4 regions of the Vreelandella titanicae genome follow, and region 1 is predicted to be linked to each of the others. Evidence: riboswitches for the same ligand, from Rfam matches in the RefSeq annotation. Region 1 holds a riboswitch; each other region holds the start of a gene.
What was found. A riboswitch is a leader RNA that binds a small molecule or an ion and turns the genes downstream of it on or off. The one in region 1 is predicted to bind thiamine pyrophosphate.
Positions count from the first base shown of each region.

Region 2: another riboswitch for thiamine pyrophosphate. It lies ahead of thiM (hydroxyethylthiazole kinase); the one in region 1 lies ahead of tenA (thiaminase II).
Region 3: another riboswitch for thiamine pyrophosphate. It lies ahead of HZS52_RS19740 (NUDIX hydrolase); the one in region 1 lies ahead of tenA (thiaminase II).
Region 4: another riboswitch for thiamine pyrophosphate. It lies ahead of HZS52_RS12115 (sodium:solute symporter family transporter); the one in region 1 lies ahead of tenA (thiaminase II).

Region 1 is NZ_CP059082.1:4,918,718-4,926,219, reverse strand. It holds gene thiC (phosphomethylpyrimidine synthase ThiC) at 1-1,748, opposite strand, end outside; gene tenA (thiaminase II) at 1,780-2,463, opposite strand; TPP riboswitch at 2,552-2,714, opposite strand; gene HZS52_RS22775 (NAD(P)-dependent oxidoreductase) at 2,928-3,884, shown strand; gene HZS52_RS22770 (class II aldolase/adducin family protein) at 3,938-4,705, shown strand; gene HZS52_RS22765 (ABC transporter permease) at 4,859-5,692, opposite strand; gene HZS52_RS22760 (ABC transporter permease) at 5,702-6,421, opposite strand; gene HZS52_RS22755 (transporter substrate-binding domain-containing protein) at 6,488-7,264, opposite strand; gene HZS52_RS22750 (ABC transporter ATP-binding protein) at 7,336-7,502, opposite strand, start outside.
Region 2 is NZ_CP059082.1:679,309-686,810, reverse strand. It holds gene HZS52_RS03275 (LysR family transcriptional regulator) at 1-85, opposite strand, end outside; gene thiE (thiamine phosphate synthase) at 82-714, opposite strand; gene thiM (hydroxyethylthiazole kinase) at 704-1,513, opposite strand; TPP riboswitch at 1,537-1,635, opposite strand; gene HZS52_RS03260 (hypothetical protein) at 1,690-2,034, opposite strand; gene gloA (lactoylglutathione lyase) at 2,279-2,815, shown strand; gene HZS52_RS03250 (DUF6164 family protein) at 2,825-3,193, shown strand; gene HZS52_RS03245 (cupin domain-containing protein) at 3,190-3,855, opposite strand; gene ampC (class C beta-lactamase) at 4,047-5,219, opposite strand; gene HZS52_RS03235 (LysR family transcriptional regulator) at 5,369-6,244, shown strand; gene HZS52_RS03230 (metal ABC transporter solute-binding protein, Zn/Mn family) at 6,268-7,338, opposite strand; gene HZS52_RS03225 (metal ABC transporter permease) at 7,374-7,502, opposite strand, start outside.
Region 3 is NZ_CP059082.1:4,263,938-4,271,439, reverse strand. It holds gene HZS52_RS19750 (class I SAM-dependent methyltransferase) at 1-600, opposite strand, end outside; gene HZS52_RS19745 (thymidylate synthase) at 644-1,615, opposite strand; gene HZS52_RS19740 (NUDIX hydrolase) at 1,679-2,242, opposite strand; TPP riboswitch at 2,300-2,403, opposite strand; gene cmoB (tRNA 5-methoxyuridine(34)/uridine 5-oxyacetic acid(34) synthase CmoB) at 2,450-3,529, opposite strand; gene cmoA (carboxy-S-adenosyl-L-methionine synthase CmoA) at 3,532-4,275, opposite strand; gene pgi (glucose-6-phosphate isomerase) at 4,435-6,117, shown strand; gene parE (DNA topoisomerase IV subunit B) at 6,384-7,502, shown strand, end outside.
Region 4 is NZ_CP059082.1:2,644,005-2,651,506, forward strand. It holds gene HZS52_RS12100 (CoA-acylating methylmalonate-semialdehyde dehydrogenase) at 1-1,324, shown strand, start outside; gene HZS52_RS12105 (hypothetical protein) at 1,413-2,105, opposite strand; gene HZS52_RS12110 (peroxidase-related enzyme) at 2,284-2,865, shown strand; TPP riboswitch at 2,990-3,095, shown strand; gene HZS52_RS12115 (sodium:solute symporter family transporter) at 3,085-4,497, shown strand; gene corA (magnesium/cobalt transporter CorA) at 4,469-5,437, shown strand; gene HZS52_RS12125 (NnrU family protein) at 5,602-6,180, shown strand; gene HZS52_RS12130 (alcohol dehydrogenase catalytic domain-containing protein) at 6,226-7,404, shown strand; gene HZS52_RS12135 (proline racemase family protein) at 7,416-7,502, shown strand, end outside.

The DNA of each region.
Region 1 (7,502 bases):
CACATGGAGCAGAAATGTGCCACCTTGGCGGAGTCTTTGGGCAGGGTTTCGTCGTGGTACTCCCGAGCAGTATCCGGGTCTAGCCCCAGGTTGAACTGGTCTTCCCAGCGGAACTCGAAGCGTGCCTTAGAGAGTGCATTATCCCGCCGCTGCGCTGCCGGGTGGCCCTTGGCGAGATCCGCCGCGTGGGCAGCAATCTTGTAGGTAATGATGCCGGTTTTGACGTCGTCTTTATTGGGCAGGCCCAGGTGCTCTTTGGGGGTGACGTAGCAGAGCATGGCGCAGCCAAACCAGCCGATCATCGCCGCCCCAATGCCCGAGGTAATGTGGTCGTAGCCGGGGGCTATATCGGTTACCAGCGGGCCTAAGGTATAGAAGGGCGCTTCGTCGCAGTATTCCAACTGCTTATCCATGTTCTCTTTCACCAGGTGCATGGGCACGTGGCCGGGGCCTTCGATCATCACCTGCACATCGTGCTTCCAGGCAATATGGGTCAGCTCGCCCAAGGTTTTTAGCTCCGCCATCTGTGCTTCGTCATTGGCATCGGCCACTGAGCCAGGACGCAGGCCATCACCGAGGGAGAACGCCACATCGTACTGCTTGCAGATCTCGCAGATCTCCTCGAAGTGGGTGTACAAGAAGCTCTCCTGGTGATGGTACAAACACCATTTGGCCATGATCGAGCCGCCGCGGCTGACAATGCCGGTGACCCGCTTGGCGGTGAGCGGTACATAGCGCAGCAGTACGCCCGCGTGAATGGTGAAGTAGTCCACGCCCTGTTCGGCCTGCTCGATCAGCGTATCGCGGAAGACTTCCCAGGTGAGGTCTTCGGCCACGCCTTTGACCTTTTCCAGCGCCTGATAGATAGGCACTGTGCCAATCGGCACCGGAGAGTTGCGCAAAATCCACTCGCGGGTTTCGTGGATGTTCTGCCCAGTGGAGAGATCCATAATGGTGTCCGCACCCCAGCGGATGCCCCAGGTCATCTTATCCACCTCCTCTTCGATAGAAGAAGTCACCGCTGAGTTACCCAGATTACCGTTAATTTTGACCAGGAAATTACGGCCAATAATCATCGGCTCGCTTTCTGGGTGGTTGATGTTATTGGGAATAATCGCCCGCCCTCTGGCGACTTCATCACGCACAAACTCAGGGGTGATTTCTTCCGGCAGGCTGGCGCCAAAGCTCTGGCCTTTGTGCTGATGGCCCAGAATGCGCTCTACTTCAGCGGTACCTAGCGCTTGACGGCGCTGGTTTTCGCGCAAGGCGATAAACTCCATTTCCGGGGTGATAATGCCCTGGCGGGCGTAGTGCAGCTGGGTCACGTTCTTGCCCGGTTTTGCTCGGCGTGGTGTGCGGGTTAGATCAAAGCGCAGCTGGGCAAGCGTCGGGTCGTTGGCGCGGCGGTTGCCGTAATCAGACGTGGGGCCTGATAGAAATTCGGTATCGTCACGCTCTTCAATCCAGGCTCGGCGTAGTTCCGGCAGACCGCGGCGCAGGTCATTGTTAGCATCCGGATCGCTATAGGGGCCTGAAGTGTCGTACACCAGCAGTGGCGGGTTCTCTTCATCAATGCCGGTGGTTTTGGTCGGCGACAGTGAAATTTCCCGGAACGGCACACGGATATCCGGGCGCGAACCTTCGATATATACCTTACGTGAGCCGGGCAGCGGCGCAATGGCGGCGGCATCGACCTGGGCGGTTTCGGCTAAAAAGTGGCTGGTTTTGCTTGTTACGGTCTTAGTCATTACGGTTGTTTCCTTGTGTTGTTTTGCTGAATTAGTGGGTGAGGTCTTGGTCTATCAGCTCTAGGCCCATCTGCCAGAAGTCGATTTCCAGGCGGGTGGCGTCGCGGAAGATCTTGCTCAGTTCGGCAAAGCGGGCGGGGGTAATGTCGGCAAGGCGGATATTCAGCCATTCAAGCTCCGCCTGCATGGCGGCCTGAAACTCCTCGCCTTCGTACATGGCTATCCAGGCGTCGTAAGGGTTTTGCGCGCCGCGCAGGGTGGAAGGCTGGGCGTTTAGCCAGTTGGCGATTTCGCCGTAGCCCACCAGGCAGGGGGCCAACGCCACGTGCAAATCCAGCAGGTCGCCGCGGTTGCCGGTATCTAACACATAGCGGGTGTAGGCAAGCGTCGCTCTGGCTTCGGGAAGCTCCTCCAGTTCTTGCTCGGAAATCCCCCACTCCTGACAAAAGCCCACATGCAGGCCCAGCTCCACATCCACAATGGCTTTTAAGCCTTCATGGGCTTGGCGAAGATCGGCGAGGGTGGGGCTTTTGTAGGCAGCCAGCGCATAGGCGCGGGCGAAGTGAATCAAAAACAGGTAGTCCTGCTTTAAATAGTGGCGAAACGACGCTTCGGGCAGCGTGGCGGTGCCTAGCTGGCGCACAAAATCGTGCTCAATATAGGCGCGCCAATCTTTCTGGCAAGTGGTAGTGAGATCAGTAAAGCGGTAGCCCATGACTCCTCCGGTGGTAATGATCCGGAGGGCGGGCGAAAAAGATCGAGGGAGTGGCGCAGAAGGGCGGCGTGCGATCGTGAGAGAGCAGCCGTGGCCATCGCTTGATCCCTACGCCGGTACCCTCGCTGCGAACTTGTGTAAGTAGCAGCGCATTAGCCGGATCAGGTTCTGCGGGATCAGCGCTCGGCAGCATTAATTGCTACGCCCTGCGCCATCTCAGCCGGATTTCACCGGCACCCCGTCAAGCTGTTCGTTGGTGGAGTGTAGGAGGCGGGTGAGGGAGATGCAAGGGTGTATGACATGGAAAGTTATCGGGAAACAATTTATTAGCATCATTACAGCGATGAGAGTTTAGGTGCTGTAATGGCGTTTCATGGCATCGGTACGTGAATTATTATACAGTTGAGTAACAAGTGGCTGTTTTACAGCCACTGCTATTTCGAATGTGAACCGTAGGAAGTTGCATGACCAACACGAACTCGATTTTAGGCGTCTATCTCAGTGATTCGCTCGACCTTGATGCCATTTATGGTAACGCCTTGCGCGATGAAGCGAGTGATGTCGTCCTGCGCCATCCCCATGAGATCGATAACCCCGAAGATGTGCGTTTTGCGATCTGCTGGTTGCCCAATGACGAGGCTTTCGAGAGCTATCCTAATCTTGAGCTGGCGATGTCTATCGGTGCCGGTGTTGATGCCCTGCTGGCGCATCCTGGCCTGAGCGATGAAGTACATATCGCCCGGGTGCGGGATCCACATCAGGCCGACTTGATGGCGGGTTTTGCCGCGCATGAGGTGCTCCATCGTGAGCGTGAGTTCACCACCCTGGAGCAAAATGCTGCCAAGGCGCATTGGGCGCCATTGACGATGCGCGCGCCAGCATCAAGAAAGGTGGCGGTGCTGGGACACGGCACCATGGGGCGCGCCGTGGTGAAAGCGGTGGCCGCGCTTGGCTTTTCTATACACGTAGCCTGCCGCAGCGAGCCACAAGCCCCGGTTGAAGGCGTGACCTATCTGACAGGTGACGGGGCTGTCATGGCGGCAGCGGATGGCGCCGATTATCTGATCAATGTGCTGCCACTGACGGCTACCACTGAAAACGTGCTTAACAAGGCGCTGTTCGCGAAGCTCGCCAAAGACGCTTGGTTGGTGCAGATCGGTCGGGGTGAGCACTTGGTCGAGTACGATCTTCTCCTAGCGCTCGAACACGGCCATTTGGGTGGGGCGAGCCTGGATGTGTTCCGTGCAGAGCCGCTGCCTGCGGATCATCCCTTCTGGCAGCATGAGTGCCTACGCATCACGCCACACATTGCTAGTGATTCGTTGCCAGAGGTGGTCGCAGGGCAGGTTGTCGACACCGCCCGCGCCCTTCGCGATGGGCAGCCGCTTGCCATGGGCGTTGATCGGGCGCGCGGTTACTGACGTAAACGCTAAACACGTTGCATGACAATCACTTTGCTGCAAAGGAACACCTGATGAGTCTCGATAAGCCTCAACGCACCACGAAGAGCAACGCCGAACAAGAAACCCGCATCGCGCTGGCAGCCTGCTATCGTCTGGCCGCCCACTATCGCATGACGGATCTGATCTACACCCATATTACCGCGCGGGTGCCTGGTGAGAAGGGACGTTTCCTGATCAACCCTTACGGTTGGCGTTGGGAGGAGATTACGGCTTCTTCGCTGGTGAAGATTGACGTTGATGGCCATAAGATTGATAACAGCCCAGAACAAGTGAATCCGGCTGGTTTCACCATCCATTCCGCGATTCATACTGCTAGCCACCATGCGGCCTGGGTGATGCATACTCACACGCGCGCTGGCGTGGCGGTGTCGTCGCTGGAGTCGGGCCTTGAAACACGGCTTAACCAGATTGCGCTGCAGTTTCACGAACGGGTGTCTTACCACGATTATGAAGGCATTGCCCTGGACCTGGCTGAGCGTGAGCGAATAGTGGCAAGCCTTGGCGACAACCCGGCATTGGTGTTGCGTAACCATGGCCTGCTGACGACCGGTGCGTCGGCTGCAGAGATGTTCAACAATATGTTTTATCTTGAGCGTGCCTGTGAGCTACAGGTGGCGGCGCAGTCTACTGGCCAGCCCTTACGGCTGGTGCCAGAAGAGGTGGCGCGCCACGTGGCGCGCCAATACGACCAGACTATTCATGAAGACGGCGATCTTGAACTCGAATGGGCCGCGCACCTGCGCACGCTTGAGGCGCTGGATCCAAGCTATAAAGACTAAATCGGCGCGGTTGCCAGCACGGCAAGCAAGCCAGTATCAGAACTATACGAATATCTACACAAGCAAAAGGGGGCCACTGGACGGCCCCTTTTTGGTTGTGCCACGTCCTGAATTAGCGTTGACAAACGTGATGCTCGCACAGGCCCGTGACCATTAGTGTTGTGGTACGCGGTTTTCCAGCCAGCGCAGCCCAACGATCAAGACGCCGCTCAGGCAGAGGTAGACGGCGACCAGGAAGAGTAACGGTTCGTAAGTCAGGTAAGTGGTCTGGCGCACTTGGGTGATTACGGCATACAAGTCCATCACGGTGATGGTGGCAACAAGCGGTGTGGATTTCAGTTGCAGGATGATCTCGCCCGTCAGCGTTGGTAGAGCACGATGAACAGCACGCGGAAACCAGACACGGCTAAAAACCTTGCGACGCGACATGCCGAAAGCCTTGGCGGCTTCCAGCTCGCCATGCGGTACACCGGCAAAGGCACCGCGCATAACCTCACCCTGATAGGCGGCAAATGACACCGTGAGGGCAATAAAACCATAGGGCCAAGCCTGGCGCAGGTAGTCCCAGGCCCAGGAGTCGCGGATTTCCGGGAACTGGCCGAACAGCGCTCCCAGCCCGAAATAGAACAGCCATAGCTGCAGTAGCAGTGGCGTGCCACGGATGACGGTGCAGAAGCCGGTGGCTAGCCATCGCAGCGGCCACGCTCCTTTGACTTGCGCAAGCCCTAAAGGCAAAGCAATCAGAAAGCCCACCACCACGCTGGATACCAGCATGATCAAAGTCATCTGCAGGCCTTCCCAGAGCTTGGGCAAGTAGCGGGGTAGCCAGCTCCAGTCCATCAGTTGAATCGCGGCCACCAGACCGACGATGAATATCAAAAGCAGGATAATACGGTGAGGCTCAAATAGGCCCGGCAGTTTGGTTAACGTGGGCGTTCGCGACGGTCGGGTAAGCGACGCCAGAGTTTGAGGGTCAGACACAGGCATTCCTTGAGTTCAGCGTGTGGAGACAAGACCACGCCGTGCGTAGCGTTCGAAGCGGCGCAAGGCCACGTTTGATATCAGCGTTAGCGCCAGATACAGCACGCCCGCGGCCAGAAAGAACATAATGTAATGCTGCGTAGCGCCAGCGGCCTGCCGGGTGACCAGTGTGAGCTCGCTGAAGCCGATGACGGCAAGCAGGGCGGTGTCTTTAGTGGCAATCATCCACAGGTTGGCCATGCCGGGCAGGGCATGTGGTGTCATTGCTGGCAGCGTGACCCGACGGAGCACCTGGGCGGGCGACATGCCAAAGGCGTGGGCCGCCTCGGTCTGCCCGCGGGGGACGGCGAGAATGGCCCCGCGAAAGACTTCGGTCGCATAGCCGCCCTGTACCAAGCCTATTACCAGAATCCCGGCGGTCAGGCCGTCGATATCGACGCTGTCAAACCCCATGGCGGTTGAAGCACGGCTTAAAAGATCGCTGCCGACATAGTAGAACAGCAGCATCAGCACCAATTCGGGCACGGCACGAATGACCACAGTGTAGATTTCAAACAGGTCGCGAACGACCTTATTGCCGTACAGTTTGCCAGCGGCACCTGCGATGCCGATCAGGATACCCAGCAAATAGCCACCCGCCGCCAGCTGGATCGAGCGCATGAACCCGACGAGCAGCACCTTGCCCCAGCCGGGAGGCTCATAGGCCAACAAGCTTAAATCGAAGACAGTCGTCATAGTGGCTTGTCCTTGTGAAATTGGAAAGCAAAGGCCGCCTGGGTGGGCGGCCTTTGCTGATGGGGATTAGCTGCCGTAGATATCAAAGTCGAAGTAAGGGGCGCTAATTTCTTCATAGGTGCTATCGGCGCGCATCGCGTCGATAGCTGAATTGACCCGTTCGCGAAGTTCGGTATCACTCTGGCGCAGGCCTACTCCCATGCCTTCGCTCATGAGTTCAGGGTCGCTGGCCACCTCGCCGCGGTATTCGCAGCAGGATTGGCCAGTCTCAGAGTTGATAAAGGTCTGTACCGCCAGGGTGTCGGCGACGATGGCATCAATACGGCCAGCGACCAGATCCTGTAGCTCTTCGTTGAGGGTTTGATAGACATTCAGGTTGGCGCTATCTGCGAAATGCTTGCGTGCATACTGCTCTTGGTTGGTGCCCGACTGAATGCCCAGGTAGGCGCCTTCCAGGCCTTCGGGAGTAGGCTCTATGTCAGTGGACTTGCGCGCCAGGATGCCGGTGGGGCTGGAGTAATACTTATTCGAGAAGGCGATTTGTTCGGCACGTTCAGGGGTGATCGACATTGAACCGATGATCATGTCAATCTTGCCGGTTTTCAGGGCCGGAATGATGCCTTCCCAGGCCACTGGCTTGATCTCGCACTTGGCATCCAGGCGGTCACACAGCTCCTCGATGAAATCGATTTCCCAGCCTGACCAGTTGCCACTGGCATCTGGTGAATAAAAGGGAGGATAAGGCTCTGCGGATAGCCCGATCTTGTAGCTATCTGCCAACACAGGGGCAGCGAAAATGCTCAGGCCGATAAGGCCGGCGGTAGCAGTGAATGTCTTGAACATGGGGATTACCTCTGTTGTTTTCGGGGTTGTCTTCCAGATTATCTGCAGGAGTGGTGGGATATCGGTGGCGGTCAGGCCACCGAACTGATGAATTGCTTCAAATGTGGTGAGCGAGGGTCACCAAAAATCTGATCAGGAGGGCCCTGTTCTTCGATTATGCCCTCTCGCAGGAACACCACATGTGTGGCCACATCACGCGCAAACGCCATCTCGTGAGTCACCAGCAGCATGGTGCGAT
Region 2 (7,502 bases), 1.0 Mb from region 1:
AAATATCCAGCGCTTCAGCAGCGCGGGTATAGCTACTCAACTCGGCTACCCGCACAAAAGCGACGATATGCTCTAACTGATTCATGACGCCGAATCGGCTTGGAAAATCTGAAAAGCGCGCGCTGCCTGGTAAGGGTCGGGCTGGCCACAAATGGCCGATATCACCGCTAAACCGTTCGCTCCCGCGCGCTGTACGCTAATCGCATGATCCGCTTTCAGCCCACCAATGGCCACGCTGGGCAGTGGGCACGCCTTGACCAGCGCCGCTAAACCGCCAAAGCCGATGGGCTGGGCGTGATCTTGTTTGCTCTCGGTGGCAAACACGGGACCAATCCCGACATAATCGAGTAGCTCAAACGGAGAGACTTGCAGCTGGGCGATAGTATTGATCGACAGGCCGATAATCGCTTGCTCACCTAGTACCCGGCGCGCTTGCTGAACGGCTGCGTCGCTCTGACCGACATGCAGGCCATCTGCCTGGCTTTCTAGTGCCACCTGCAAACGGTCGTTAATGATCAGCGGGATACCGGTGCCCGCCAGAAGCGCTTTTAACCGTTTGGCTTGGGCAATCATCTGTTCGTCGCTGGCATGCTTGTCACGCAACTGCACGATGGTGACACCGCCTTTTACCGCTGCCTCAACCGTCTGTTCCAAACCATGCTCTTGGCAGAGCGTGGCATCGGTGACCAAGTAGAGCGATAGATCAAGCGGCATGGATTGCCTCCAGTTGGGCATAAGTAGTGAGGTCGTCAGGGGTGAGTTGATACAGCGCATCCAGCAGTGCCACTTGAAAGCTACCAGGCCCGTTGGCGTGGCTGCCCGCACGCTCTCCTGTGACCGCAAAGCAGGCCAGCGCGGCTGCCGTTGCACCCAGTGGGGCGTCGCGGTTGGCAGCCACAAATCCCGCCACTAGCGCGCTCAGCCCACAGCCAAGCGTTGTTACACGGGGCATCAAAGGATGGCCACCGTTAATGCGGTAGTGCTGTGTGCCGTCCGTCACCCAGTCGCTTTCACCGGTCATCGCGACAATACAGCCGTGTTTTTGCGCTAATGCTATTGCAGCGTCCACGGCTTGGTCGGTGGCGGCTGTGGCGTCCACGCCGCGGCCTTGGCTAGCTAAACCGTTAAGGGCAAGAATTTCAGACGCATTGCCACGAATCACGCTGGGTTTAGCGGCCAGCAGCTTCGCGCACAGCGTTTGGCGATAGCGCGTGGCGCCAACGGCGACGGGATCTAATACCCAGGGAATGGCATGCTGATCGGCAGTCGCTGTGGCGGTGAGCATAGCGTCAGCCCAGTGGGCAGAGATCGTACCGATATTAATCGACAGCCCCGCGGAGATAGCCGTGAATTCAGCCACTTCTTCAGGCGCATGCAGCATGGCGGGCGACGCGCCGGTGGCTAACAGCAGGTTGGCAGTGCTGTTCATGGCCACATAGTTGGTCATGCAGTGAACCAGCGGTGTCACTGAGCGCAGCGTCTCAAGGTAATCGCCAAGCGGGCGTAGGGTCATAGCATCCTCCCGGCAGGGAGGTGGTAAGCGTTACCACGACTCCCTACGCCGGTGTTATCCGGTTCAGGTTCAAAGGGTGCTTCTCAGCCCAACCGTAACGGAGGGCGCCCCTGTCGAAGGATTACTATCCTTGCCTGAAGTAGCCCTGTAAAGCCCCGGATGCGGACGATAGCAATCTAACGAAACGAAATACGCGTACCGTAGGTAAGCATTTCATCAGGTGTCATCGCTTTACCCTCGACCCCAATCATCTCGTCACCACACTGGTCGGCGAAGGTTAGCACGCCGTGGGTCAAGCCCAGTTGGCCCAGGGTATCGCGGATTTCGCCCGTGCCCAGAAAAGTACTGACGTGGCCCTTGTTATCGCTCAGCTCAGACACGCCGTTAGCATGGTGAAAACGCACTTTGTAGATTCCATCCATCGACTCGACTTCAACAATCGGCGAAAAACCGTTGTGAAGCGCATTGGAAAGCTGTTTTAGCGTCAGGTGGTCACCCAGCGTCATATCGATCGCACTCATGGAAAACTCCTGTGGACGCCTCAAAGGTGGGGCATCACTCATGTTGCGGGAACTGCTTTTTGTAAAGCTTATGAAGAATAAGTGTAGGGTTTTTGTTTAGTATTGCCAGTGCGCTTATCGGTACCTCGATACGACACTGCCTACGTGCTTGTAAGGGCTGTTATTATGGCCATAAAGCCCCCATGGTAAGCGGTACGTGAAGCTCAATGGATTCAATGATCAACATCAGCGATAGGAGAGCAAAATGAGTTTTCAAGGCGAGCAGCATCCCGGCGTCGTGGCTACGCCGCCCCAAACTCAAGGGTTTCGTTTAAACCACACCATGCTGCGGGTGAAAGACCCTGAGCAGGCATTGGCGTTCTACTCAAAAGTGTTTGGTATGCAGGTGATGCGGCGGCTGGATTTCGAAGAGATGCAGTTCTCGCTCTACTTCCTGGCCAACCTGGAACCCAGCGACAGCGTTCCGGACGATGCGCAAGCGCGTACCGCCTGGACGTTTAGCCAGAAAGGGCTGCTGGAGCTGACCCACAACTGGGGGACTGAAGACCAGGAAGATTTCGCCTATCACGATGGCAATGCCGAACCCCAGGGCTTTGGGCATATCTGCTTCAACGTACCGGATTTGGCAGCGGCCCAGGCGTGGTTCGACGAGCATGACGTCACCTTCGTCAAACGCTCCGATCAGGGCAAGATGAAAGATGTTATCTTCGTTAAAGACCCGGACGGCTACTGGATCGAAGTGATTCAGGCAGACCTGATGGTGGGGAAGAGCGACTCTTGAGGCACGCCAATGGCTAAACTACTGTTCCGGCTGCGCCATGTGACCGACGAAGAGGCCATGGAGGTGCGTGACCTGCTCGCTGCCCATGGCTTTGATACCTATGAAACCCAGGCGGGCTTTTTCCGCCTGGGCGTTGACGCGATTTGGCTGCGCAATCCACATCAGCACGACGCTGCCATCGCGGCGTTAGAGGCCTACCAGGCGGAGCGCCTTGAGCGCGCCCAACGCGAGCACCAGGCGGCGGTTGAGCGGGGTGACGCGGAGACGCTGTGGCGTCGTTTGGCCGCTCACCCGGTGCAGGTCGTGTTAGTACTGCTAGCAGTGGGGCTTATTGCCGCCCTTACGCTGCTGCCGTTCCTGGGTATGTCGCGAAGCTAAGCGGCTGGCAGATGGCCGCGTTTGAGGTACATCATGACGCCATCATCACCGGCGGTAAGTGCCGGAGCAGAACCGCTGGGGTAGCGGCACCAGGTGCCTGCCGTGTAACTCTGTTCGCTATCGCTCAGTGTGCCTTCCAGAATCAAAAACTCCAGCCCGCCCAGCAGCGTGGGGTAGGTAATGGAGGTGCCCGCCGACCAGCGCTCCAGGCTGGTGCGCTCCTGCTTGTAGGTGTGCAGCATTTTATAGGCAATGCGCGGGCGTCGATCAGGCTGCCAGGGCAGCCGATGCGCTGGCACTGCCAACTGTAGCGTGTCGTTGGGGTCAAACTGGTGCAGTTTGACAAATATCAGCGCGCCTTCCTCGCCAATTTGCGGGGTATGGCCGGTGCCAATGGGGTTTCTTAAGTAGCTGCCCGCCGCGTAGCGCCCATGCTCATCGGCGAACACGCCTTCCAATACCAGAATCTCTTCGCCGCCGCCGTGGGTATGCCGCTCAAACTTTGTATTGGGGGCGTAGCGCACAAGGCTGGTAGCGCGAGCAACTTCATCACCAATCCGGTCAAACATCATGCGCTCTACCCCCGCGCTGGGGGAATCGACCCACTGATACTCTTCCGGGGTAACACAGGCAAAGTGGCTAAAATCGGCGTTTAGACGCATGGGAAAGGGCTCTTCGCAGTGAAGGTAAGTGACGGGGGAGGGTGCTAGTCTCCTTATCGACAGCAAAAAATGCAACTTTCGGTTGTTTGATCTTCGTTATATCGCCATAAAAAACACCCCAACCATTGGATGAATATCCAACGATTAGGGTGCAGTTCACGAAGGCGGCATCAGGTTGTCTGGCTGCTTGCTTAGGGGGTTTCAGTCAGCTTGGTAAGAATATGGTGTGCAGCTTCGATGCGCGCCTGATTGGGGTAGTTGCGGTTAGCCAGCAGCACAATGCCGATTTGCTCGCTGGGTACAAAAGCCACGTAGCCGCCAAAGCCGTTGGTAGCGCCGGTTTTGTTATAGAGCGCTTCCTGCCTGGGGGCTAGCGGTGGGGTTAAGCGGTTGGCGGGGTTGGGCTGCAAAATCATCTCAAGCGAGTTGCCTGCCAGCAACTGATTGAGCGCCACCGGGTAGGCATAGCTTTCCCACCCCAATCCTTGGGTCATATTGCCGACCTCAAAGTACCCCGTGCGCGTAGCGGCCAAGGCTTGGCTTAGTGGCTCATTAAGCTCGGCACCACTCATATTGGCTTCCACCAGCGTTAGTACGTCTGCGGCAGTCGATTTCAGTCCGTAGGCTTGGGCATCCAGCATGCCTGGGTTCACCCGAATGGGCTCATCCTCTTTAGAGTAACCGTAGGCATAGTTCGCCTGCTGCGCTTCAGGCACCTGAAAGTAGCTATGCTCAAGCCCTAGCGGGGCGAACAGCGACTCCTCCATCGCCATCTCGAAGGGCTGGTCAAGGCTTTGTGCAGCGAGATAACCGAACAGACCCAGGCTTGGATTGGAGTAGAGCCGGTGGCTGCCAGGGGAGGATTCAGGCTGCCACTGGCGGTAGTAGTCGATCATTGCCTCTTCGCTTTGAACCGACTCAGGGAACTGCAGCGGCAGCTCGCCCGCCGTGTAGGTTCCCAGTTCCAGCAGCGTGATCTCATCGAAGGCGCTGCCTTCAAGCTCAGGCAGGTAGCGGCTGGCCGGGTCGGAAAGCGAGAGGGCGCCACTAGTCTGGGCATAGCCAGCGAGTGCAGCCGTGAAAATCTTGCTGACAGAGCCGAGTTCGAACAGCGTCTCATCGGTGACTGGAATCCCCGCTTCTTGATTGGCGAGGCCATAATTAAAGTAGTGCTGTTGGCCGTTGAGGCTAAGCGCGACCGCCATGCCGGGGATACGGTGTTCGGCCATCAAAAGCGCGATAGTATCGTTCACCAGGGCCTCAATGTCGGCGCTTTCAGGCGTGCCGGAGGCCCAAGCAGAGCCGTTGAGTAGAAGCGAACCTGTCATGATAAGGCCGCAGTTTGCTGCTAACATCTTACGCATACCAAAATCCTGTTGTGAATAATGCCGAGAGAGGGCGGAGAGTTATTTCCAGTCGCAAAGCCCGTGACAGTGGTTAACTTACGGCGCGCTGCGGCAATTCACAAACAGCGATATTTTGCATAAGCCATTAGAAAAATTTGGGGGTCAAGGTGGTGCGTCCCTACCTGCCGTTGAAGGCGCTGCGCGCGTTTGAGGCGTCGGCCAGGCATTTAAGCTTTACCCGCGCGGCAGAAGAGCTTCATGTGACCCAAGCGGCGGTAAGCCATCAGGTTAAGCTGCTCGAAACGCTGTTGAAGGTGCCGCTGTTCAAGCGTTTGCCCAGGGGGCTAATGCTTACTCAGGAGGGCGAACTGCTGCTGCCGGTATTGAAGAGTTCATTCGACCAGATAGCCCACACGCTGGAGCGGGTGGGCGAGAGCAGCTATCGGGAGGTATTAAACGTCGGCGTGGTGGGGACTTTTGCCGTCGGCTGGTTGCTGCCGAGACTGGGAGACTTTCAGCGCCAGTACCCTTACGTCGATTTACGGCTCTCCACCCATAACAACCGCGCGGATATTGCCGGCGAAGGGCTGGATTTTGCGATCCGCTTTGGCACAGGGGCCTGGCACGGTACCGCGGCACAGCCGCTACTACCGGCGTCACTCTCGGTAATGTGCATACCCGATATCGCCGCGCGGCTGAACACCCCAGCCGATGTGCTGGGGGAAACCTGGCTGCGCTCTTATCGCGCCGATGAGTGGACAGAGTGGCTATTGGCGGCAGGGCTACCACGCAGCTTTCCGATGACCAACAGCATTGTGTTTGACTCTTCCATCGCCATGGTGGAAGCAGCCCTACAAGGGGCAGGCGTGGCGCTGGCGCCACCGCTGATGTTTCCCCGCCAACTAAACAGCGGCGCACTGGTACAGCCTTTCGACACCGCTGTCAGTCTGGGCGGTTACTGGCTGACTCGCCTGCAGACACGCCCCGAAACCCACGCCATGGCGTCCTTCCGGGAGTGGCTGCTCACGGCCATTAATGCCTGAGCAGCACTATTGACGTTAACTGCTTAGTGGCTGTGACCATGATCATCGTGGTCGTGGTCGTGGTCGTGGTCGTGGTCGTGGTCGTGGTCGTGGTCGTTATGACCCGGCTGGGCCAACGCGTCGTGCAGCACGTGGGCATTGTGGCGCATCATACCCAGATAAGTGCTCGCTTCGCCCTCTGCTGCCAGCGCATCGGCGTAGAGCGTGCCCGCAATGGGCAGGCCGGTCTCTTCGGCGAGCTGGGTGATGATCGACTGGTTGGTCATGTTCTCGTGGAACAGCGCCTTCACGTTCTCCTGCTCAATCACATCCACTAGCGCCGCCATGCTGGCGCCACTGGGGTCGGCTTCCGTGGAAAGCCCTACCGGAGAGAGGAAGGTCACCCCGTAGGCGCTTGAGAAGTAGCCAAAGGAGTCGTGGCCGGTAATCACGCTGGTGGAGGCCGGGATCTCGTCAATCAGCGCACGAATCTCGTCGTCTACCTCGGCCATTTCCTGTAAATACTGCTCCGCATTGGCGCGGTAGGCATCGGCGTTATCTGCGTCGGCGGCGATTAAGCCATCGCGGATATTGGCGATATACACCTCGGCTTGGTGCATATCCTGCCAGGCGTGAGGATCTTGATTGCCATGGTCATGCCCCGCGTGCTCATCGGCATGCTCTTCGTGGTCATGGTCGTCGTGCCCATGGTCGTGCTCGTCATGATCATCATGGCCGTGCTCTTCATGTGCAGCGAAAGAGAGCGGTTCAATACCATCGGTCGCGGTGACCATAGGCCCGTTGTAGTCGCTGGCGCTAATCAGGCGCTCCATCCAGCCCTCAAACAGCAGGCCGTTGAAAACGACTAAATCGGCATTGGCCAGGGAGCGTGCATCGCCGGGGCTGGGGGAGTAAACGTGGGCATCGCCATCGGCAGCCACCAGCGGGGTCACCTCGACATGCTCGCCGCCTACGTTTTCGACCATATCCGCCAGGATAGAGAAACTGGTCACCACCTGCACGCGCTCATTAGCCATGGCAGCAGGCAGCGCCAGCATAGCGGAAACACCCACTAACCAGCGCGACGACCGAGATGATAAATAGGCAAGCGACATACAACACTCCTTACGATAAGCATGAAGACTGATAATTAAGCCCCTTGCTCCACTTCAAGCGGCGTTGTTTTACGCCGCAGCTTGGCTGCCAAGCTGTGGTAGCGACCAAACAGGGCCGAAAAGAGATAACCGAACCCCGCCAGCAGAATAATGCTCGGGCCAGA
Region 3 (7,502 bases), 650 kb from region 1:
GAATGTATTTCGATATGTGGATAAACCCCATTGTTTGTCGACAATCTCTAATGGTTGCTGCCTTCCCGGTATCGTGAGGTAGACTGGGCGATTATCTCCGTCTTGATAGGAAATACCATGCTCTCCATTGCGGTAGGTCGGATAATCGACTCCGGTGGTTTGAGGATGAGTGTCGAGGATGTAATAGGAGCCGCCAGGTTTAAGTACGCGCATTACTTCCGTAGTGATGCGTACTAGTTCACGTCTTTCGGGAATGTTAATAAACAGAAAACAACTAATGACAGCTTCAAAACTGTTATCAGGAAATGGCAAATTTGGACCATGGATTTGCTCAAAGCGAAGACGGTTAGTGCCTGCGGATATTGCTTTTTCAATCATTGTTGGAGAGATGTCAACACCGGTGACATAGTCGAATCCGTCGTCTCTTAATCTTCTGGACACTTTGCCGCTGCCACAGCCGTAGTCCAATACACTAATTCCCTTGCCATAAGAGCAGGTTAACTCCGCGATGAGTGGTTGATAGCCAAAAGCATTCTCCACCCAATCATCATAAGCGTCAAAAAGCTCGGCGATATTTTGTTCAGTCCAATTAGTATTCATAAAAATAAATCCCCTAATATTTGCTCATGTATGAATGCTTGTACTATCCCCAGCGATTAATAAGAAACGGTTGATAGTAGGGGTTAATTATCTCTAACGCCTTTTGAGGCAGCGCATTCCCTATCTTGATTTGGCGATAGATCCAGAACAACATCAGCACATCTCGCCAATACGTCGTTAGGTTAAGATTAGCCATATCATTAAACGTCAACAAGCCGCTACGGATCTCTGACTCATATTCCAATAGTTTGCGTATGGTAGTCGGGGAGGTGCCAATTGGCATTAAAGGTACTGTGCCTGGCTGGGGTATAGTTTCATTACTATTCAAAAGTTCAAGCGCACGCTCATGTGTGCTTTCATAGACGTGAATAGAACCAACTTGATGTGTGTAGTGACCGATTTTGCAGCCTATGCGGGCAGCAATATACTCTTGCAAGAAAGTAAAAGAGAAAATATCGTTCAGCATGCCAACGTAGGCATCATTTGCACGCATATAGCTGACCATGTTCAACTTTTCTTCGCGGAGTAGCAACTGAAGACCCAAGGTACATGAAACGTCGATATTGCGTCGATAAAGATCTTCTTCCGCACTAAATATTTGAAGGACAGCGCGCTTACTGTCGGGATCGTCATTTTTAAGGATATCAATCACTCGTTCGATTTGATCGAGCGTGTCTGCACCAAAGTTTTTAAGACGAGCTCCGTAACCAGTACCAGGTAAGCTTATACCATCTGGGCTGTAGCGTTGCATTGAAGGGGCGTACCAGGAAATAAATGCTAAGTCGTTTTTACCTGATAAATACCATAACGCTTCTGCATAATTAAAAACAATATTTTGTTTGCGTATTTTGCTTAGACAAAAACGATCAGGAGGATTGTCGAGTCGGATATTGAAGCCAATGAGTTCTCGCTCTTTATTTCCTCTAGGTGAGTTAACATATTCATATTCAAAGCAGATTTTATGCAGTGTATCTCTGTAGAGGCTGGTGAAATTCGTATAATGTTTGTGCATCATTATATTCATCTCTTTCGGTGGACAAAGAGGCGTATTTTGCTGATACGAATGATGGCGAGTAGTTTAAAAAGCTGAATTGGAGCTGTGAATCGCGTTTGATTTTTCTTTGACGATCAAACTGTGCAAATTAAAGGCTTTCACGACAGTATCTGCGACGTGATCAGCTAAGGCTTCATTGAAGTTGAGTTTTCCGTTTATAACTTTCGCCCAGCGGCAGTCCGCAGCATCATCACCAGGCCGTAGCTCGCCATCAACGTAGTGACATAAAAGGGCAACCAAGGCGAAGTGGTGGTGACTTCCCTCTGGGTCATATCCGATTACTTCTACTACATCAATTAACGGTCCTACCAATGCTGTGATACCGGTTTCCTCCATTAATTCGCGCTTTGCTGCACAATGTAGGCTTTCTCCCGGTTCCACTGATCCTCCGGGGAAGCCCCAAGTGCCCCGTTGAGGTTCTTTACTGCGTTGGACGAGGAGAACTTCATTATTACGCAGAGTTACGGCGATTGCTGCCAAGCGTGGCTTGGCAAGTACGGAGTTCAGGCGGTTTTTATCAGACGTGTTAAAAGGGGAGGTACTACTGAGCGTAGATGCGTTAGCGGGCGTTGAGTTACCTTGCGACACGATACACTCCTGCATTGAGATTCGGATAATACAGGCGTAGGTGTCAAAACAGATTCATATATGGTTTATGTCCGTTCCTACGCCGGTATCAGCCGGATCAGGTTCAAAGGGTTTGGATAACTCCATCTCAGCCTGAATAACAGGCACCCCTCGGAAAAGTTACTGTTACTATGAGTTTTAGTATAAGTCAATATTTGGGGGGGCAATTCAATGCGGCGGCTTGGCGGACGCCGGGGCGGTTTTGACACCTTCTTCGCACACTTGGCTAACGGCTAATTGGCCCGGCTTATTCGCCAAAATCACCGCCCGCCGCGGTGCAGGGTAGCCTTCAATGGTGCGGGTGCGGTCGTTGGGGTCGAGAAAATCAGCCAACGATTGGTAGGTCATCCACTCCGTCGAGCGCTGCTCGTCTAACGTGGTAACGGCTTCATCGACCACGCGCACGTTGGTAAAGCCGCAGCGCTCCAGCCAGTGGCAGAGAGCTTGAGAAGAGGGTAGGAAGTAGACGTTGGGCATGGCGGCGTAACGTTCGCCGGGCACAAATACGGTCTGCTCGTCGCCTTCGACTACCAATGTTTCCAGTACCAGCTCGCCGCCCGGCGCCAACGCGGCTTTTAGCTGCTGAAGATGTTCCAACGGGGCAGGGCGATGGTAGAGCACGCCCATGGAAAATACCGTATCGAAAAAGCCCAGATTCTCAGGCACATCTTCAATGCCCACGGGTAAAAACTGCGTTCTGCCGCCATCCGCATCACCCACAAAGTGGCGTACTGCCTGAAACTGCCAGTAGAAACGTGGCGAAGGGTCGATGATTAGCACAAAAGCAGCACCTGCCCCGGCCATCCGCCAAGCGTGGTAACCGCTGCCGCCACCCACATCGAGCACTTTGCGATATTTTAGCGGTGCCAGGTGTGGCGCCACTCTTTGCCACTTCCAGTCAGAGCGCCACTCGGTGTCGATATAAATGCCGCCTAGCTGAAAAGGGCCTTTACGCCACGGGGCAAGCTTTCTAAGCAGGTTAAAGCATTGGCGCTGCTGGCTATCGCTAAGATCAAGATCAACGCTGACGGTGTCGCTGTTTAAATCCACGCGCCGCTCAGCGGGCAGCGCCGGAAGCTTGGCCACGGCTTTTTCCCAGGCGGATAAATCGCCGTGGCGGTTACGGTCAAGCCCGTGAGCTAACTGCTCGGGTAGCTTCGCTAGCCAGGGCGTTAGCGAGGCATCCAGCGTGGCTTGATCTAAAAACGCCTGATAAATTGCGCGATGATCGTCGGGTAGTGGCGCCACCTTTAACCCTCCTTAAACGCAATCAGCGAGGCAAAGTTAAGGTACTGGAACCAGGTCATCGAACGTGGAAAACCTGCTTGTTTCAAACGACCATGAAGTGCATCGAGGGTATCCGGCACCAGTACGTTCTCAAGAGCGGTGCGCTTCTGGCTGATTTCCAGATCACTGTACCCATTGGCGCGCTTGAAATCGTGGTAGCGTTCTACCCGCCAGGCGTTGTCGCGCTCGTCGGCGTCGACGGTTTTCTCCGAGAGGATCAGCACGCCGCCGGGTTCCAGCGCTGCATAAAGCCGCGCCAGTAGTGCATCGCGGTCGGCGGCGGGTAGAAACTGTAGGGTAAAATTGAGAATGATCATGCCCGAAGACGCATACTCTAGGGTACGAATGTCGGCTTCTTCGACCTGCATAGCGTACGCTGGGCACTCGTCAGCAAAGGTTTGCCGAGCCTGGGCGACCATGGCGGGCGATAGGTCAACGCCCGTATAGCGAAAGGCGTCAGGCGCCAGCGCCCCTGCCAGCGCAAGGCCGGAAGCGCCCAGCGAACAGCCTAGATCATAGACATGGGCGCCATGGCGCAGGTGGCGCTGGGCAATTAAGCTCAACATGCCAAGAATTTGCCCGTAGCCGGGTACCGATCGGCGGATCATGTCAGGAAAGCAGGCGACCACCTTTTCGTCGAAAGAGAACCGCGCGACTCGGTCAAGGGGTGTCGAAAAGATAGCGTCACGGTAAGATGCATCACTCATGGGCAAGCCGGGATCATGGAAAAGGCGTGCTAGTTTACGCGCCCTTAATTGACTAGAACAGGCCTGTCTAGCACAGACTCACATAGAACAGCCCTGTTTAAGGTTATTAACCTGTTTAATGAACCCCGCTGCAAGGATCGACGCCACTGGAGAAGCTAAATGGCCTCAGCATCAAGCGCTACACCCGATACGTTACCGGCATGGCAGACGTTAAAGCATCACGCTGAAACGCTGCAGCATGTCCACTTGAAAACGCTGTTTGGCACCGAGCCTTCCCGCTGGGAAAGCTTTACTCGCCAGGTGGCGGGCTTGACGCTAGATCTTTCCAAGCAGCGCTGGGATGATGATACCCTCGAACATCTGTTTACGCTGGCTAGTGAAGCGGGCGTACCCTCTGCTATTGAAGCGCTGTTGAGCGGTAAGCGAGTGAACGTCAGCGAAAACCGCCCGGCGTTACATACGGCTCTGCGTTTACCCGCTGATGCGACGCTGGAGGTTGAGGGTGAGGATATTGTCGCTGCCGTACACGAAAGCCTTGCTCAAATGGAGCGCTTGGTCAGTCGGCTGCACGCAGGGCAGTGGCGTGGTGCCACCGGCAAGCCGATTCGGCATGTGGTTAACCTGGGCGTAGGCGGTTCAGATCTGGGCCCGTTAATGGTTACCCATGCGTTGGCAGATTTTCGGCCCAAAGATATTCATCCGGTTGAGGTGCATTTTGCCTCCACCATGGATGGCTCCCAGCTAGCGGACTATCTGAGCCGGTTGAATCCTGAAACTACTATCTTTGTGTTGTCATCCAAGTCGTTCACCACCATTGATACACTTTCCAACGCTAACACCGCACGGGAGTGGTTACTTAGCCGCTTGACCCAGCATGGTGCGACGCCGATTAGCGCTGAGTTGGTGGTGCGTCAGCACTTTATTGGTGTGTCGGCGAGCCCTGAGAAAATGACCGAGTGGGGCATTGCGGAGGATCACCAGTTAACCTTTTGGGAGTGGGTCGGCGGGCGCTACTCGCTGTGGGGCACCATTGGCTTGCCGATTGCGCTGGTGGTGGGGATGGCGAATTTCCGCGAGTTTTTAGCCGGTGCGCACGCCATGGATCGCCATTTTGCTGAGGCAGAAATGGCGGAGAACCTGCCCGTGCTGCTGGCGTTAGCGGGCATCTGGAATGTCAATTTCCTGGATATCCGCGCGCACTCCATTCTGCCCTACGATGGGCGCTTGGAGTATTTCGCCGCCTATCTTGAACAGCTTGAGATGGAGTCCAACGGCAAGTCGGTTACCCGTCAAGGCCAGCCGATTAACTACTCCACCTGCCCTGTGCTCTGGGGGCAGTTGGGCCCCAACGCCCAGCACGCGTTTTATCAGCTATTACATCAGGGAACTCAACCAGTGGTGTGCGATTTTATCGCGCCGCTCAAGCGGTACGATGAGGTGGAAGACCCGGATACCCGCCGCCATCTTAAAACCCAGCATCGCTTGGCACTGGCCAACTGTTTTGCGCAGTCCCGCGTATTAATGCTTGGTGATGACGCTTTGGAGGACGACGGCCCACGGCCAGAGCATAAGCGTTATCGTGGTAACCAGCCCTCGACGACGGTGCTGCTTGACCAGCTCACCCCAGCGACCCTTGGTTCGCTTATCGCGCTTTACGAGCACAAAGTCTTTGTTCAGGCGGTGATTTGGGATATCAACCCGTTCGATCAGTGGGGCGTTGAGCTAGGCAAACAGATTGCCACGGATACTCAAAAGATTATCGACCATGAGGGAGATCTATCGCGGATGGATGCTTCTAGTAAGGGATTGATTGAAGCATTTTGGGCGGCTGAGCAGGAGTGAATTAAGCAGATAGCGAGCTGGGGCTAACCCGGCGACAGGTCTACGAGGAGGCGCTGTAAACCCATCCATGGGCGCTACATTTGCCATCCATGGCAAATGACCTCCTCTGCGACCTATCCCCGGCGCCCCTGGTAACAAGCATGAAGCATGGCTAGATATACAGCTTTTTGCTTTTCCGCTATCCTGTGCCTCTTTGCCAGCCGCCAATCACTCGTTTCAGCAATCAATATGGCTGCCAGTACGATTTTTCAGGGAACCGACGTTACATGACTCAGTTTGATGCCTCTCAGTACGGCGCGAGTTCCATCGAAGTCCTGTCGGGCCTCGAGCCGGTACGTAAGCGTCCCGGTATGTATACCGACACCACACGCCCCAACCACCTTGCTCAGGAAGTGATTGATAACAGCGTCGATGAAGCGCTAGCGGGCCACGCCACCATGATTAACGTCGTGCTGCATAGCGACGGCGGGATTGAGGTGCAGGATAATGGCCGTGGTATGCCCATCGACCTACACCCTGAACACGGTGTTTCGGGCGTTGAACTGATATTTACCAAATTGCACTCGGGTGGCAAATTCTCCTCCACTAGCTACCGCTTCTCCGGCGGCCTACACGGGGTAGGTGTCTCGGTGGTTAATGCGCTATCGCGCCGGTTGGATGTCGAAGTTACCCGGGATGGGGCACGCCATGCCATGGCCTTCGAGTTCGGTGAGAAAGTCGAAGAGCTGCATGAAATTGGTAAAGCCCCCAAGCGGGCAAGTGGCACTTTGGTGCGTTTCTGGCCGGATGAGAGCTACTTCGATAGCCCCAAGTTAGCGCTAACCCGGTTGAAACACCTGCTGCGTGCCAAAGCGGTGCTGTGTCCCGGCTTGAAAGTCACGCTGGTAGAACCTGACGGCACTTCCACAGAGTGGGAGTTCGCCGATGGTTTGCGCGACTACTTAGTTGAAGCCACCGATGGTTATGAAGTACTGCCCAAGGAGCCTTTTGTAGGCCACTTCAATGACGACGAGCACGGTGTCGATTGGGCGATTCAATGGCTACCAGAAGGCGGCGAAGCGCTGCTGGAGAGCTACGTTAACCTTATTCCCACCCCTCAGGGCGGTACCCATGTAAACGGCTTTCGTTCCGGGCTGCTGGACGCGCTGCGGGAATTCTGCGAATACCGCAACTTGTTGCCCCGCGGCATCAAACTCACCGCTGATGACCTTTGGGAGCGCACCTCCTTTGTGCTCTCAGTGAAGATGCTCGACCCGCAGTTTGCCGGGCAAACCAAAGAGCGGCTGTCATCGCGCACGATTGCCGGTTTTGTTTCCGGCGTGGTTAAAGATGCTTTCTCGCTATGGCTGAACCACCATGTGGATCAAGCCGAAGCGATTGCCGAG
Region 4 (7,502 bases), 2.3 Mb from region 1:
GCGTAAAGTGCCGCTGGGGAAGCGCATGCGCATTATGCTCAAGCTGCAAGCGCTGATTCGCGACAATACCGCTGAACTCGCGGCACTGATTACTGAAGAGCACGGTAAAACCCTGCCCGATGCGGAAGGCGAAGTGGGTCGTGGTCTGGAAGTGGTAGAGCACGCTTGTTCGATTACTTCGTTGCAGTTGGGTGAATTAGCCGAAAACGCTGCCAACGAGGTAGACGTTTACACCATGCACCAGCCGCTGGGGGTGGGGGCTGGGATTACCGCCTTTAACTTCCCGATTATGTTGCCCTGCTTTATGTTCCCGCTGGCGATTGCCACCGGAAATACCTTTGTGCTTAAGCCCTCCGAACAGGATCCCAGCTCCACCATGCGCTTAGTGGAGCTAGCCCATGAAGCGGGTATCCCAGCGGGCGTGCTCAACGTAGTGCACGGTGGCCCGGACGTGGCCAATCAAATTGCCGATCATCAGGATATCAAAGCGCTCTCGTTCATCGGCTCTACCCATGTGGGGTCGCTGCTGTATAACCGTGCAGCAGCGGCGGGCAAGCGCATGCAGGCGATGATGGGCGCCAAGAATCACTGTGTGGTTATGCCTGATGCTAACCGTAGTCAAGCGATCAACAACCTGCTGGGCTCAGCTTTTGGCGCTGCGGGCCAACGCTGCATGGCGAACTCGGTAGTGGTGCTTGTCGGCGAGGCACGCGAGTGGCTAAGCGATATAGTAGATGCGGCGCGAGCAATGAAAGTAGGCCCAGGCACTCAGCTTGATGCGGACTTGGGCCCGCTGGTGTCACCTGCTGCCCGTGATCGTGTACTACGTTTAATCGATGCAGGGGAGAAAGAGGGCGCCAAACTGATGGTTGATGGTCGCAAGGTTCAGGTAGAGGGTTACCCCAACGGTAACTTCGTGGGGCCGACCCTGTTTGCCGATGTAACCGCCGATATGACCATTTATCGCGAAGAGATTTTTGGCCCCGTGCTGTGTGTGGTCAGTGTTGAAACCCTGGATGAGGCGATTGCCTTTATCAATGCCAATCCCAACGGCAACGGTACCTCCATCTTTACTAACTCAGGCTGGGTAGCGCGCCGGTTTGAAACCGATATCGATGTTGGACAAATTGGTATTAACGTGCCAATCCCCGTACCGGTCGCTTACTTTAGTTTCACCGGGTCAAGGGCTTCAAAGCTGGGCGATTTAGGGCCCAATGGTAAGCAGGCGATTGCATTCTGGACACAAACAAAAACCGTAACGGCACGTTGGTTTGAACCCGAGAATGTTTCCAGCGGTATTAATAGCACGATTTCGCTGGGTTAAAAAAGTGGCGCTAACTGGCTCCGCTTAAGCGGGGCCAGTTGCTAACGAGGTCGGTTAACCGCTTGGCAGATCAAGCCAGGTGGCTGGCTTAAAAGTTGTCAAACAGCGGAAGGCTCTCTTCAAGCAGCTGTTCAATGGGGCCGAGCTGGCTTTCATGCAATACTAACAGCGACTCCTTACCCATAAAGTGTTCAGCGGGGGGGACGAGCAGAGCAAACTCACCCTCTTCAAGGTGAAACTCATGTATTTCGCGCATTCCCAGCGGAGTTACACACTGCGTGCAGCGGTAGGTGTCATCTTCGCCATAAATCAGCCGATGGTACATTTTAAACAGCGTATATAGTGCCAAACCACCCTCAAAGGCTGGCCAGCGCGCAGGGGTCTCGCGAATATCGTTGGTAAGGTCTTGCCCTTCGGCTTCGGCGTCTGCAATTGCATTGGCAAGCGGGGCGGCAAGAATGGCGCTGTTGTCGGCAGGTAACGGCGTGTTGTGCTTAGAAGCGTGTTCAAAATCTTGTACAGCGCGCTTAAAGTCAGGAACGCCATCAAGAGTATAGTCGACATGCTGGAGGTCTTCGGGCTCACAGCCGCCATTTTCCCAGCCATGAATGACGCGAAGTGTCATTTGACCCCGTGTCATTGGGCGGGCAAGCAGCATATGTAGCATTATACGAATGTGCAGCTGACGCTCATCGGTATCATTTTCAAATGCTCGGTAAGGGTCAGTAAACAGCTCGTTTAGACGACCGGGGGTATGTTCCTTGGCTTCGTTATGGCTCATGACAGTGTCCCTTTGAACGAACTGTTTATTAAGAGTAGCGCATGTTTTTTTGTCACAGAACGAATCTTCAGTATGGCGAGTAGGGCGGCTGAATAAAAGCCTCTTAATTCAGCTTTTTGTTACACAACCGCTAAGCCGTTTTTATGAGATGGCTAAACTTAACAAGAAAGAGGTGAGCATGTCTTCATCATTAAGTCGTTTTAACGTGCCTGAAACATTGGATGACCTGCCTGACGATATTCGCAGTACCATTTTGACCGTTCAGGGTAAAGCGGGTTTTGTGCCCAATGTCTTTCTGATGTTGGCCCATCGCCCTGCTGAATTTCGTGCTTTTTTTGCCTATCACGATGCGTTGATGGAGCGCGAATCAGATACCCTCACCAAAGCCGAAAAAGAGATGATTGTAGTGGCTACCAGCGCACGTAATCGCTGCCTATATTGTGTGGTTGCTCACGGGGCACTGGTGCGCATTTACAGTAAAGACCCGCTACTCGCTGACCAAGTGGCGATCAACCATCGGGTGGCGCCGATTAGCGAGCGCCACCGGGTGATGCTCGATTTCGCCATGCACTGTGCCATCGATGTGGGTGAAATGACTGATGAATGGCTTGCCCGCCTGCTGGAAGTAGGCTTTAGTCAAGAGGATTGCTGGGATATAGGCGCGATCGCGGCGTTTTTTGGCTTGTCGAATCGGTTGGTTACCCTGGCAGGTACGCCACCCAATGAGGAGTTCTACCTGATGGGGCGAGTGCCTCGCTAAGAGGCGACCAGCGCACCTTAACTTTACTAAGCTATGATTTTGATTGAGAATAGTTCTTGAGACAGCGCTTCGAACAGTACCCAAAAACGTACTTAGAAAAAGCGCTTAGCAAAACACCTACATTCACTGTCGCCAGGGGAGCCCTGCATAAAAGGGCTGAGATGCGGCTACGCAGACCCTGGAACCTGATCCGGTTCGTACCGGCGGAGGAAGTGCGACATGCTTTACCTAACGTTAGCCGTGCTTGGTGCGGCGCTGTGCTGCTTTGCTTACTTAGGCCTCCGGGCTCGCTGGGTGAATGGCCCACTTGATGACTATGTCACCGCCCGTAACTCGCAAACGGCATCTACCCTGGGGCTCTCCTTCCTTGCCTCCGGCATGGGCGCATGGATTCTCTTTGCTCCTCCTGAAATCGGCGCCTTTGTTGGCCCGCTGGCCCTGGCAGGCTATGCATTAGGCTCTGCGCTGCCGTTTATCGTCTTGGGGCTGTATGGGCCGAAGATTCGCCGGGCGCTGCCCGAGGGGCGCAGCATCGCCGAGTTTGCCGAAGCGTGCTATGGCCCTGGTGTAAGGCGCTGGGTAACGCTGGTATCAATCGCCTATATGGCGTGCTTTTTAGCTGCCGAGCTAACCGCTATTGGCGCCATTACCGCGCTGCTTTCCGATGTGCCCCCCGCACTGGTGATTATTGGCGTGGCGCTTACCACGCTCATCTATACTGCGGCAGGTGGTCTACGGGCCAGCCTTGCCACTGACCGTTGGCAGGCGTGGTTGTTACTGGTACTGCTGTGTGTGGTCGGTGGCATGGCCCTATGGCGGCTTCCCACTATTCCCAACGAGGCTGCGCTTCCTGCCATTCCCATCACCAGTGCGCTCAGCGTAGCGTTAACGCTAGTGATCGCGGTTACCGCGGCCAATCTCTTCCATCAAGGCTATTGGCAGCGCGTGTGGGCCGCTCAAGACGATCAAAGCCTGGGGCGCGGGGCATGGTTAGGTGGCGCAATGACGGTAGTCGTCGTCATGGTGATTGGTGGTCTGGGTGTATTGGCCGCGATGAGTGGTGTGCCATTAGGCGAGCCGCCGATGCCATTTTTTGCCCTGTTAAGTGATGCTCCTGTTTGGCTGACGCTACCCGCCTTGGTATTAGCGGTGACCTTGGTGGCCTCCAGCGTTGATACGCTGCAAAATGGTATTGCCTCGTTGGTGGTCGCGCGCAGCGAGCAGCAGGGCGTATCACTGGTGGCTGCCCGCTGGGTGACAGTGGTAGTAATGGTACCGGTGGTATTAATTGCCTTGCAGGGGTTGTCAGTACTGCGTCTGTTTTTGATTGCCGACCTGCTGTGTGCTGCCATTGTGGTACCTGTGCTGTTGGGCCTGTGGCAACGAATGACGCCACTGGCCGCCATTGTAGGTGGCATCGCGGGGCTGCTGGGTGCCATTCTCCCAGGGTGGTTAAGCCAAGGAAGCTTGGTCGCCGGGATGGTGGCCGCCAGTTTTCCGGGCAGTGTCCCTACCTTGGGGCCATTCGTCGGGGCGTTAATCGCCTCAACGCTGGTGAGTGTGCTGTTAGCCTACTTAACGCTAGCTATTCGCAAGGACATCCATGATTCGAACTCTTCTGACTACCCCTGAAGGTGAGACCCACGAGGGGGATGAAAGCCTGTTGGCTGTCTGGCAGGCGACGCCTGGCAGCCATATCTGGATCGATATGCAGGGCGAGTCCCAACAAAGCGAGCGGGCGATTTTAGAGGCGTTTGAGTTTCACCCCATGGCGATTCAAGATGCCCACAAAGAGCGCCATCCGCCAAAAATTGAAGAGTTTGATAATCACACCTTGATTATTTATCGTGGCATCTCCTCCTTTGATGCCGAACTAAACTATCTGCCTCAACAGGTCTGTTTCTTTGTGGGGGAGCGATTTCTGGTCACCCTCCACCCCGGCCAAGCGCTCTCCATAGAACGGCTATTCAACGAGCACGGTAAAGCCTTGCTGGCCCATTCGCCGGAACATGTCGCGCTGCGGGTGATGTATATTTCTGCGGGCTTTTATATCGATAGCCTGCTTGAGTTCGAAACGGCGTTAAGCGATCTGGAAGACGAGCTGCTGGAAAATGGTAATGATGTGCTAATGCGCAAGATCATCACTTACCGTTCCCGGCTGGTTAAAATGCGCCGCATCTTTAGCTACCACCAGGGGATTACCCAAGAACTCACCGCTTATGACTATGAGCATTTACCGCGGGAAGAGAGCGAAACCCTGCACGCCATCAACGATGTAGCGGATCGCTTCGAACGCCTCTACACATTGACCCAAATGTACTACGACATTTGCGGTGACCTAATCGATGGCTATATCTCTATTTCCTCCCACCAGCTAAATATCACCATGCGGGTGCTCACGGTGATTACCGCGATTTTTGTGCCGCTCACGTTTATTGCCGGGATTTACGGTATGAACTTCGAAAATATGCCCGAGCTGCGTTATCAGTATGGCTACTTTTTTGTCTGGGGAGCCATGTTGGGTATTGCGGGTGTCATGATTTGGCTATTTAAGCGCAAGCATTGGTTTTAAGGACAGGTTTTAAGGACGGGGTTTAGTCTCCCCATAGAACGACTCCAGGAAACAAAAAGTTGACCCATGCATAGGTGGTCGGTGGCTGAGTGTGGCATCCTCTCCAGCGACCAAGACTATAAGGCATAAAGCCGTCGACTAGGGTTTTCACTGGGAGTTGTTCCATGACGATTATGATTATCGGGCTGCTGATTTTTTTAGGCAGCCACTCTGTACGTATCTTTGCTGAAAACTGGCGTCAGCAGCAGATTGCGAAACATGGCGAAACCACTTGGAAAGTCGCCTATTCGGCGGTATCCATCGTTGGCCTGGCCATTGCTATATACGGTTTTGGCCAGATGCGCCTTGATCCCATCTATATCTGGTACCCGCCAATGGGAATGCGCCATGCGGTGGCGCTGCTGATGGTGCCGGCCTTTATTATGCTGGTGGCGGCATACATTCCGCATAACGCGATTAAGGCCAAACTTGGCCATCCGATGATGCTGGCGGTGAAAGTCTGGGCTTTTGCTCACCTGCTGGCCAACGGTCGCTTGGGTGATATTATCTTTTTTGCTGCCTTTCTTATCTGGGCTATCCTGGCGTTCAAAGCCGCCAAAAAACGTGGCCGTCTTGCACCGCCCGCGCCCGTCAGCACCCATAAAATGGCCACCATTGTTACCGTACTCGTCGGCTTGGTAGCGTATGTGGTGTTTGCCTTTTACTTGCACACAGTACTGATTGGCGTCCCTGTTTTTAGCTAATCTATTTTTAGCAGTTTGACGTTAGCCCAACCTAGGAGTCACTCCATGGCCGAGACAACACACACGGTGCCCACCACAATGGCTGCTATGCTTTTGATCGGACATGGCGGTATCGAAAAGCTGGAATACCATCAGGATGTCGCCACGCCGCAGCCCAAGGCGGGCGAAGTGCTGGTGCAGGTGACCGCCACGGCGAAGAACAACACGGATCGCAAAGCGCGTGAAGGGCTGTACCCTACCAAGGACAAAGGCGATGTCACGTCCTTTGCCATGGGAGGTACGCCAACCTTAACTTTCCCGCGTATTCAAGGCGCCGACGTCGCTGGCCGCATAGTGGCGGTGGGAGAGGGCGTTGACGCTGAGCGCATTGGTCAGCGAGGTTTGCTGGATTTTAATATTTACGCCGATGAACGCCGTGATATTAATCTAACCCCGGATTACTATGGCCATGGAGCCGACGGCGGCTTTGCTGAGTATATCGCTGTGCCTGCTGATCAGTTTTATCACGTGCCCAACCCCGAGCTTCACGACGCTGAATTGGCCTCAATGGGCATGTGCTCTTATCAAACGGCTTACCACATGATGACTGCCGCCAAGGTGAGTGCTGGCGAGCGTGTGCTGGTCAGTGGTGCTAGTGGCGGTGTGGGCACCGCGCTCATTCAGCTCTGCCGTATTGTGGGAGCGGTTCCGTATGCCGTTAGCCAGTTAGATAAAGCCGAGGCGCTCAAAGCACTAGGCGCAGAAGCGGTCATTGATCGTGGCGACCTACCGACGTTTGTTGACCGGGTGCTGGAAACCACTGGCGGCAAACCAATCGATGCGGTGATGGACTTAGTCGGCGGTGAGATGACCAACCTGTTTATTGACACCATGATTGTCGATATGCAGGGGCGTAAGAGCTACCCCCGTCTCTCCATTGCTGGTGCCAGCGGTGGCAACCTTAGCGAAATGATGTGGACCCGCGTGTACCTTTACCAAGTACAGATATTTGGCGTTTCCCATGGCACCCGCGAAGAGGCCGAACAACTGGTGGCGTGGATTCGCAGTGGGGAATTAAAGCCGGTACTTCACGCCGCTTTTAAGCTTTCTGACCTGCATGCCGCCGAGTGCTATTTTGTTAACCGGGGTAGCAATTATCTGGGCAAAATTGTGCTTGTTCCCGATGCTCAGTGGGCATCTCACGGTGCGCCGTTCGCCCTTGAAAATCCTTCTTCTGCCGTTTAGGAGCGCCGCTAGTGCATAACCTTCATACCATCCAGCTAATGGACACTCATGCCGGTGGTGACGTTAGCCGTATCGTCACAGGGGGGATTGATGTTCTG